One region of the Nitrobacter sp. MLSD-S21 genome, then DNA from elsewhere that is predicted to be linked to it. Evidence: predicted binding sites of a transcription regulator. Region 1 holds the regulator's gene; each other region holds the start of a gene.
What was found. The regulator LexA, encoded in region 1, represses DNA repair genes until DNA is damaged. The targets are predictions, from matches to a motif close to TGTTCNNNNTGTGTTCNG.
Positions count from the first base shown of each region.

Region 2: recA (recombinase RecA) is a predicted target of LexA. The motif match lies at 1,155-1,172, and genes of this name have one in related genera.
Region 3: AC1RT6_RS04075 (single-stranded DNA-binding protein) is a predicted target of LexA. The motif match lies at 1,563-1,580, and genes of this name have one in related genera.
Region 4: AC1RT6_RS08720 (helicase-related protein) is a predicted target of LexA. The motif match lies at 658-675, and genes of this name have one in related genera.

Region 1 is NZ_JBXASZ010000001.1:451,269-453,471, reverse strand. It holds gene AC1RT6_RS02270 (molybdopterin molybdotransferase MoeA) at 1-299, shown strand, start outside; gene lexA (transcriptional repressor LexA) at 462-1,166, shown strand; partial or broken gene AC1RT6_RS02260 (ComEC/Rec2 family competence protein) at 1,207-2,203, opposite strand, start outside.
Region 2 is NZ_JBXASZ010000001.1:1,118,224-1,120,426, forward strand. It holds gene recA (recombinase RecA) at 1-1,063, opposite strand, end outside; gene AC1RT6_RS05630 (hypothetical protein) at 1,605-1,736, shown strand.
Region 3 is NZ_JBXASZ010000001.1:814,675-816,877, reverse strand. It holds gene AC1RT6_RS04085 (alpha-2-macroglobulin family protein) at 1-312, opposite strand, end outside; tRNA gene AC1RT6_RS04080 (tRNA-Arg) at 788-864, shown strand; gene AC1RT6_RS04075 (single-stranded DNA-binding protein) at 902-1,393, opposite strand; gene AC1RT6_RS04070 (outer membrane protein) at 1,779-2,203, shown strand, end outside.
Region 4 is NZ_JBXASZ010000002.1:593,736-595,938, reverse strand. It holds gene AC1RT6_RS08725 (DUF3108 domain-containing protein) at 1-434, shown strand, start outside; gene AC1RT6_RS08720 (helicase-related protein) at 869-2,203, shown strand, end outside.

The sequences.
Region 1 (2,203 bases):
CGTTTCTGTTCATGGTGCCGCTGATTCGCGCGCTATCGGGGCGTGAAGATGTGCACCACTGCATTGAACCGGCGCTGCTCGGCAGCGATGTTAGCGCCAATCAAGCCAGGCAGGATTATCTGCGCGCCCGACTCACACCCTCGACGGACGGCTTGCCGGTCGCGACGCCGATCGGGCATCAGGACAGCTCGCTGATGGGAAAACTCGCTGCGGCAGAGGCTCTCGTAATCCGCACGCCATTTGCGCCGGCCGCAAGCAAAGGCGAGCCCTGCGCCATCATTAAGCTTTCGCTGTCATAAAACGTCGCTTTGTTGACCTTAAATTAAAGGGTTGCGGAACACATATCGAACATATAGTGTATGTTCATGATTTGTTTCGAGGTTCGTGCCGCGGGGTTATAAGGGCTGCAGGCCCGATGTCCCCTAGTTGGCAAGAACCCATCAACCAGGGACTGGGTCGGGATGCTCACGCGCAAACAGTATGAACTCCTGCGTTTTATCAACGAACGGCTGAAAGAATCCGGCGTGCCGCCCTCGTTCGATGAAATGAAGGACGCGCTCGACCTGCGCTCGAAGTCCGGCATCCATCGCCTGATTACCGCGCTGGAAGAACGAGGATTCATCCGCCGTCTGCCCAACCGCGCCCGCGCCATCGAAGTCATCAAACTGCCCGAACTCGCCGCCAGCGGCGGCGGCGGCCGTCGCGGTTTCACACCGAGCGTCATCGAAGGCAATCTGGGCAAAGTCCGCCGCAGCGGCGGCGCTGTCGTCGACGATGTGGAACGTCCGGTCGCCGTACCGGTGATGGGACGGATTGCAGCCGGCACGCCGATCGAAGCGTTGCAGACCTGCAGCCACACCGTCAGCGTGCCGCCCGACATGCTTGGTACCGGCGAACACTACGCGCTTGAGGTACGCGGCGATTCTATGGTCGATGCCGGAATTCTCGATGGCGATCTTGCGTTGATCCAGCGGAACCAGACCGCTGATACCGGCGACATCGTCGTTGCCCTGATCGACGAAGAAGAAGCGACGTTGAAACGCTTCCGCCGTCGCGGTGCTTCGATCGCGCTGGAGCCGGCGAACACGGCTTACGAAGTTCGCATACTTCCGCCCAATCGGGTCCAGATCCAGGGCAGACTGATCGGCATTTACCGCAAGTACTGATTTCATCAGGAGCGAAAGGCTCCAACCGTGGACAAGCCGTTCAATCGTCCGGCTGGAGATCCTCGGGCACCGGCGTGGCGTCGGCCGGGGGTTCCGGTTTTGATTGCAGCTGTGCCGACTGTTCATCGACGGCAGCGGATGACCAGGGACGATCGACGCCGACAGGACGTACGGCATCAACAGCAAAGCCGGATCTTGAAGCACCAGATCTTGAAGCACTTGGGGTTCGCCACAAGGCAAGAGCGCCTTCACGCCGCAGCCTGTTTTGATCGATCACCTGCGCTGGGCACCCCTCCGGAGCCTGCCACGGCGTCACCATGAGCTCCGCCCGCGTACAATCATCCTGCATCGCCTCCGGACGCCGCGTAAGCGCGACAAGTCCACCTCCACTCACCTTGACCACGCAGCCCTCATCGTCGCATGAGACGCCTTCCGCCAGCGTAGGGTCGGCAGACCCACGCCCATCCCCGTCGGCGGCAAGCCATTCCCTGACCGTGAAAGAGTCCTTACTCGTACTGATGAGGCGCAGCCGGCCGTCCCCGCCCCTCACGGCGACATTGCGACCTTCCGCGGAGATCAGGATATCCGGCGGCGTCACCGCAAATGACCACACGATCGCCAGCGCGACCACAACCGCGCCGCTCCAGCGCAGCGGTGTTCTCAACAGTCCGAGCAGAATGATGCCCGCGGTCGCCGCGAGCAGCGGCCCCGTTCCAAAAGCAGCCGTATGACCGATGGCGCCCGGAAGCGCCGCTACCCATTGAGCCACAGCGACCATCCATTCGATGCCAAAGTCCATCAGCCGCCAGAACACGCCGTCGAAGCCAAACGGCATGGCCGCAAGTCCGAGAAGCCCGGCCGGCATCACCAGCGCCGAGATCACCGGCATCGCCAGCAGGTTCGCAACCATGCCGTATGGCGTCACCCGATGGAAATGGAACGCGACATACGGCGTGGTCGCGAGTCCGGCCACGAGTGACGCCAGCGCCAGCATGGCGATTTCGCGTCCACCCCACAGAGCGGCCCTCGCCGTCGGC
Region 2 (2,203 bases), 670 kb from region 1:
CGGTGTCGCGCTCAGGGCTACCGGCCAGAATCTGCTCGGCGATCAGTCCTGAATTCTGCCGGATAGCCGTCTCGACCTTGGCGGTGATGTCGGGATTGGCCCGCAAGAACGCTTTCGCGTTTTCGCGGCCCTGCCCCATGCGCTGACTGTCATAGGAGAACCAGGCGCCGGATTTTTCAACGATGCCGGCCTTGACGCCAAGATCGAGGATTTCTCCCATCTTGGAGATGCCCTCGCCGTACATGATGTCGAACTCGACCTGTTTGAAAGGCGGCGCCAGCTTGTTCTTCACGACCTTGACGCGGGTCTGATTGCCAACGACCTCGTCGCGTTCCTTGATCGCCCCGATGCGGCGGATGTCGAGGCGCACCGAGGCATAGAACTTCAGCGCGTTGCCGCCAGTTGTCGTCTCCGGCGAACCGTACATCACCCCGATCTTCATGCGGATCTGGTTGATGAAGATCACCATGGTGTTTGACTTGTTGATCGAGGCGGTAAGCTTGCGCAGCGCCTGGCTCATCAGCCGCGCTTGTAGCCCCGGCAGCGCGTCGCCCATCTCGCCCTCGAGTTCGGCGCGCGGCACGAGCGCCGCGACCGAGTCGATGATCAGCACATCCACAGCGCCCGAGCGCACCAGCGTATCGGCGATTTCCAGCGCCTGCTCGCCATGATCGGGCTGCGATATCAAAAGGTCGTCGACATTCACACCGAGCTTGCGAGCATAGACCGGATCAAGCGCGTGCTCGGCGTCGATGAAGGCGCAGATGCCACCCTTTTTTTGCGCCTCGGCGACCGCATGCAGCGCCAGCGTGGTCTTGCCGGAGGACTCCGGACCGTAGACCTCCACGATGCGTCCCTTGGGCAGACCGCCGACCCCGAGCGCGATGTCGAGGCCCAGCGAGCCCGAGGAGATAACCTCCACATCCATGGACTTGTCGTTCTTGCCCAGCTTCATCACCGAGCCCTTGCCGAACTGACGCTCAATCTGTGACAGCGCGGCGGACAGGGCCTTGGACTTATCCATGGAGGATCCTTCGACGATACGCAGGGCAGCTTGGGACATAGGCCGGGCTCCTTATGAACGGGATTCGCGGGCGGGACAACGAATGGCGCCGTGGTTGATCGGATGGAAAATATGTACCCCATTTGTTCTAAGTTCGCAATATGTTCTTTTCAGTGAATGGATACTGGCCCGTTCCGCGGCCTCAGTGGCCTGGTTCGAGTTTGAACCAAATGCAGACCTAGCCGTTTATCAGCCATCACCGCACGATCTGTGGCTCTTATCGGTGACTGAGAGTGCTTCACGCTCCCGCCTTACAACCAGCGGGATGGCCAATGTGCGAGAAGTGTGAACTCATCGACAGGAAGATTGCCCAGCTTCGCTCGTTTACTGGTCCTGACTTGGACTCTCTCAGCCGAGCCACCATGCGCGCTGCCATCGAAGCCATGCAGGCGGAGAAAGCAGCCCTTAAGTGCGGCATCAAGAATTAAGGCCATCTCAGTGGGCGGCATCTTTCAGTTCTGGTTTCGCGTTATTCGCCCCCTATCCGATCGCGAAATCCTCTCCTAATTCGATCTTAAGAGTCTGGTGCCAGCCTACCGTGATGAAAAAGATCCTGGTGCTGGCGATCGTGCTGGTCGCAATCAATCAATGGGATACGAATTACAATCACGGGACCCTGACCCGGGCCGGCTTTTCCTTGGCAAGAGCTCTTGGCCAAGCATTCGGCATTTAGAAACGTCGCCGGCGAAAACATCCGCGCTGGATCAATGCACGCGAGATCGACGACGTCACGGCCGTTGTCCTCGCAGGTTGCAAGGGTGTGCTGCTTTCCGATTCGGACCCTCGACCGGCCTGACGATGCCGATCGAATCCAACCCGTCATTGTCTAGATCTGGCGATCGACAAGCCTAAACCGCATCGATGCGCGCCTCGACGCCGACGGTTACCCGGCATTCGGATACAGACAAGGTCAGCAGTGTTGCCGGAAATCATCAGCACGACGTGGAGTCGGCAACGCCGCCAAAATCCTTTTGACTGTGCAACGCGATTTGCATTTGCTGGCGATCGCTGGGTAGCAGGATTAAGTACGATGCTGGAAGCAATTACTGCCGTCTTTGGAATTATGAGCGCCGGCATTTTCCTGGCTCATGCGATTGACGGCTACTGGTCGCGGCCTTAACCGGACCACGACGCGGGCGC
Region 3 (2,203 bases), 360 kb from region 1:
TCTGATCTGGAAGATTGTCCGTGCCAGGCGCAGCCAGTTGCCGCTGTCGGCTGGTACGACCGTTGCGATCTGGCCGAGTATCTGAAGACCGCTGCGAAAATCGGCTCGTTTGAAGGCCGCGTCGGCATCGGCGCGCAAAGTCGGGGCCGATTTGGTGATAGTGCCTGCTTCGCTCTTGATCTGAGCCTCGAGCTTGATTGCCGCGTCGGCAAGATCATCCCGCTTGAAGGCTTTATCTGCCGCCAGGGCAGCTGATCCAAGCCCGATGAGTAAGGTCGCACAGAGGGCTACGGCGCGAACCATCCTGGTCATAAAAAGCTCCTGCGCGCGTAAATGTCGCTGGGGTGGCCCCGGGTCAGAGTTCTGCGCTGTGCGGCATCGAAATCGAATTTGACACTTGCAATCCATGGGCCGCGAGTCCGAAACACGATCACGGCCAAAACTCCACTAACAGGTTATACTTGCTGTTGGTCGTTCGTTTTTAACTTCGCGACACCGGCCTGAACGGGATGCGAATGTCAGAATCAAACCGCCCGTGCCAGAAAATGCACCAAAATGTAGCAGATTCATTGCTTTATCCCGTGTCGCTACAGTATAAGTCCAGCGCAAAGGAATTCCGATTCATCGTCCTCGGACTGCCCGTACGAGGCGTCTGTACGCACTCGAGACGAACGGATCGCACGTGTTTGTCGCCCGCCCGATCGAAATGGTTCGGATCGGACTTGGCGCGAAGGCGGTTTTTTCATATTGCGGTGAGATGAAGCTTTTGGGAGATGAAGCTTTAAACGGTCCCGTAGCTCAACTGGATAGAGTAGCGGATTTCTACTCCGCGGGTTGCAGGTTCGAATCCTGCCGGGATCGCCAAAAACCGGCGCAGTAAACACCAGGTTATTTTCACTCGCTAAAACGGAATGTCGTCGTCCATGTCGCTGCGGTGGCTACCGGCGGCCGCGGCGCGGCGCGGCGCTCCGCCTGACGGACTTCCGGACCCGAAGTCGCCGCCGGAATCGTCAGATCCGAAGTTGCCGCCACCGCCGCTGTTGCGGCCATCGAGCATTGTCAGAGTCGAATTGAAATTCTGTAGCACCACTTCGGTGGAGTATTTTTCGACACCGCTTTGGTCGGTCCATTTTCGGGTCTGCAACTGACCCTCGATGTAGACCTTGGAGCCTTTCTTCAAATACTGCTCAACAACCTTGCAGAGGCCTTCGTTGAAAATCACGACGCGATGCCACTCTGTTTTTTCCTTGCGCTCGCCGCTGGTCCTGTCGCGCCAGGTTTCAGAGGTTGCAATCCGCAGATTGGCGATCGGCCGTCCGTCCTGGGTCCGCTTGATTTCCGGGTCGGCTCCGAGATTGCCAATCAGAATAACTTTGTTCACGCTACCCGCCATCGCCGTTCTCCATGTCCCCAATTCCCGATTGCTAGCTCAAAACCGGTGCTAACCCAAACGGATGTTGCCGCTTCAAAATCGAGCCGTGACGGCGTTCAAGCAGCCTACACTCCCCTCGCCGCGCCGAGAGGCTCATCGCCGGGTTATCCACGGATCGAGTATGGTATAATGTTCTTTATTTGTTCTCAAGAATAAGCCCAAAAGTCCGCGCAGACCTCTCGCCGAGATACTCCGCCCGCGGGGACAACCAATTTGACCTAGAGTGTTGCATTTGAGAGACGGCAATTTGCCGCGCCTGAGGGTATAACTGATTCACAAGTTTCGGGGTAACTAGCAGCGCTCGCGCTTTAGTTGTTGAAATTAAAGCAAAAATCCGGGGATTGAAATGAACAAGTTTCTGATTGGGGCCGTCGGTGCTCTCGCTATTGGCCTTGGTGCCGCGCCCGCCACTGCGGCCGACCTTGCCCCGCGTCCATATACGAAGGCCCCTCCGATGGTGGCCGCGATTTACGATTGGAGCGGCTTCTACATCGGCGCGAACGGTGGCTGGGGATCGAGCCGCAATTGCTGGGACTTCACGACGCCCGCAGGGGTTGTCGTGGCGCGTGAAGGTTGCCATGACGCAACCGGCGGCACGGCCGGTGGTCAGATCGGCTATCGCTGGCAGAGCAGCAATTGGGTGTTCGGGCTGGAAGCTCAGGGTAACTGGGCCGATATAAGTGGTCGCCGTGCCAGCCTCGCCTTCCCTGCCTTCACCAACGACAGCCATCTGGGTGCGTTCGGCCTGTTCACTGGCCAGGTCGGGTATGC
Region 4 (2,203 bases), on a different contig from region 1:
TCAACGACGCGCACAAGCGCGGCGTGTTCGATCCAATGAGCGCAACGCTGCTGCGGGCTCCCGGCACTACCGACCCGCTCGGCCCCAGCGCCTGTCATGCCTCGACCGGGATCTTCGACGGCCGCATGCGCTACGACCTGCGCCTCGACTTCAAGCGCATGGACACCGTGAAGTCGGGAAAAGGCTATCAAGGCCCGGTCGTGGTCTGTGCGATCTTTTTCTCGCCGATCGCCGGCTACGTCCCGGACCGCTTCGCGATCAAATATCTCGCCGCCGAGCGCAACATGGAGATCTGGCTGGCGCCGATCGCCGGCACACGCGTGCTCGTACCCTATCGTCTGACAATTCCAACGCCGCTAGGCACGGGCAAGCTGGAGGCGACCGAGTTCCACACGACTGCCATACCGCCGCAGACGGCAGCTAAAACCCGGTAGGAGTGGGCACTGCGCGGGACTGGCGACAGGTCGTTTCGCTGCAAGAGAATCCTGTTGACTCCTGCTGTTGAATTCATGCGTTCATGGATTCATAAACTAAGAGAAATTGCTACTCTTGTTAAGCGGTGCAGAACTTGATCTAGTTTCCATAGGTCCATTCAAACACGAGATGTTGCGGTGAACGAAGCCAGATAGATCAGGAGTCAGCGATTCGGGCGCGATTCGTTCCGGACTCGTTCCAAAGCTTAAGCTGCGGCTCGGCATGCGTCGCATTGTGAAACACCTCCGATCCCGTGGTGCGGTTGCGTCCCCTGCAAGCAGGGTGCCTACGCAAATGTTGGGATCGATCGAGCCAAGCCAATAGCCTCCAGTGGAGCTTTGGATTTGACATTCGCCTTCCCGCTCCGCTAGCGCCGCAAAAGCCCTCGGAAAATATGGCCTTTTCATCTTCGATATCTTCGCCCGGCAACGGTCGCGCGCCCGGCGCGGGCGTGACGGCAGTGCTCGGTCCGACCAATACTGGCAAGACCCACTTGGCCATCGAGCGGATGCTGGCGCATTCCTCCGGCATTATCGGCCTGCCGCTGCGACTGCTCGCTCGCGAAATCTACAACAAGATTGTCGACCGCGCCGGGGCGGATTCCGTCGCCCTGGTCACCGGTGAGGAGAAGATCAAGCCGGCCCGCCCGCGCTTTTGGGTCTCGACCGTCGAAGCGATGCCGCGGGATCTTGACGTGTCTTTCCTCGCCATCGATGAAATCCAGATCGCGGCCGACCTTGAAAGGGGCCATGTTTTCACCGACCGCCTGCTACGCCGGCGTGGCCGCGACGAGACGTTGCTGCTCGGCGCAGCCACCATGCGCCCGATCGTCGAGCGGCTTTTGCCTGGCGCGAGTATCGTCACGCGCCCGCGGCTATCCCAGCTTGAATTCGCCGGCGACCGCAAGATCACCCGGCAGCCTCGCCGTACTGCGATCGTCGCCTTCTCGGCGGACGAGGTTTACGCCATTGCCGAACTGATCCGACGCCAACACGGCGGGGCAGCGGTGGTGTTGGGATCGCTTAGCCCGCGCACCCGCAATGCGCAGGTTGCGATGTTCCAATCCGGTGACGTCGATTATCTGGTCGCCACCGACGCGGTCGGCATGGGTCTCAATCTTGACGTCGATCACGTTGCCTTCGCTTCGGACCGTAAATACGACGGCTACCAGTTTCGCCGGCTCACGCCTGCTGAGTTCGCGCAGATTGCTGGCCGCGCCGGCCGCGCCACTCGCAACGGCACCTTCGGCACCACCGGGCGCTGCGCGCCGTTCGAGCCCGAACTCGTGGACGCGCTGCAGAACCACACTTTTGAGGCAGTCAGAACGCTGCAGTGGCGCAATTCCGATCTCGATTTTTCTTCGCTTGGCGGGTTGCAAGTCTCGCTGGCGCTGACTCCTTCGCACGAGGCGCTGACCCGCGCGCCGATCGCCGAAGATTTGCGGGTGCTCGATCACGCGGCGCGCGACGTCGAGGTGCGCGCCATGGCGCAAAGCGCGGCCGCGGTGGAGCGGCTGTGGGACGCTTGCCAAATTCCGGATTATCGCAAGATCGCGCCGGCGGCTCACGCCGAACTGGTGACGACACTGTTTGGCTTTCTGATGCGTGAAGGCAAGATTCCTGACGACTGGTTCGCGGCCCAGGTCGCGCAGGCCGATCGTGCCGACGGAGATATCGATACCTTGTCGGGACGGATCGCGCAGATCCGGACCTGGACTTTCGTGGCAAAT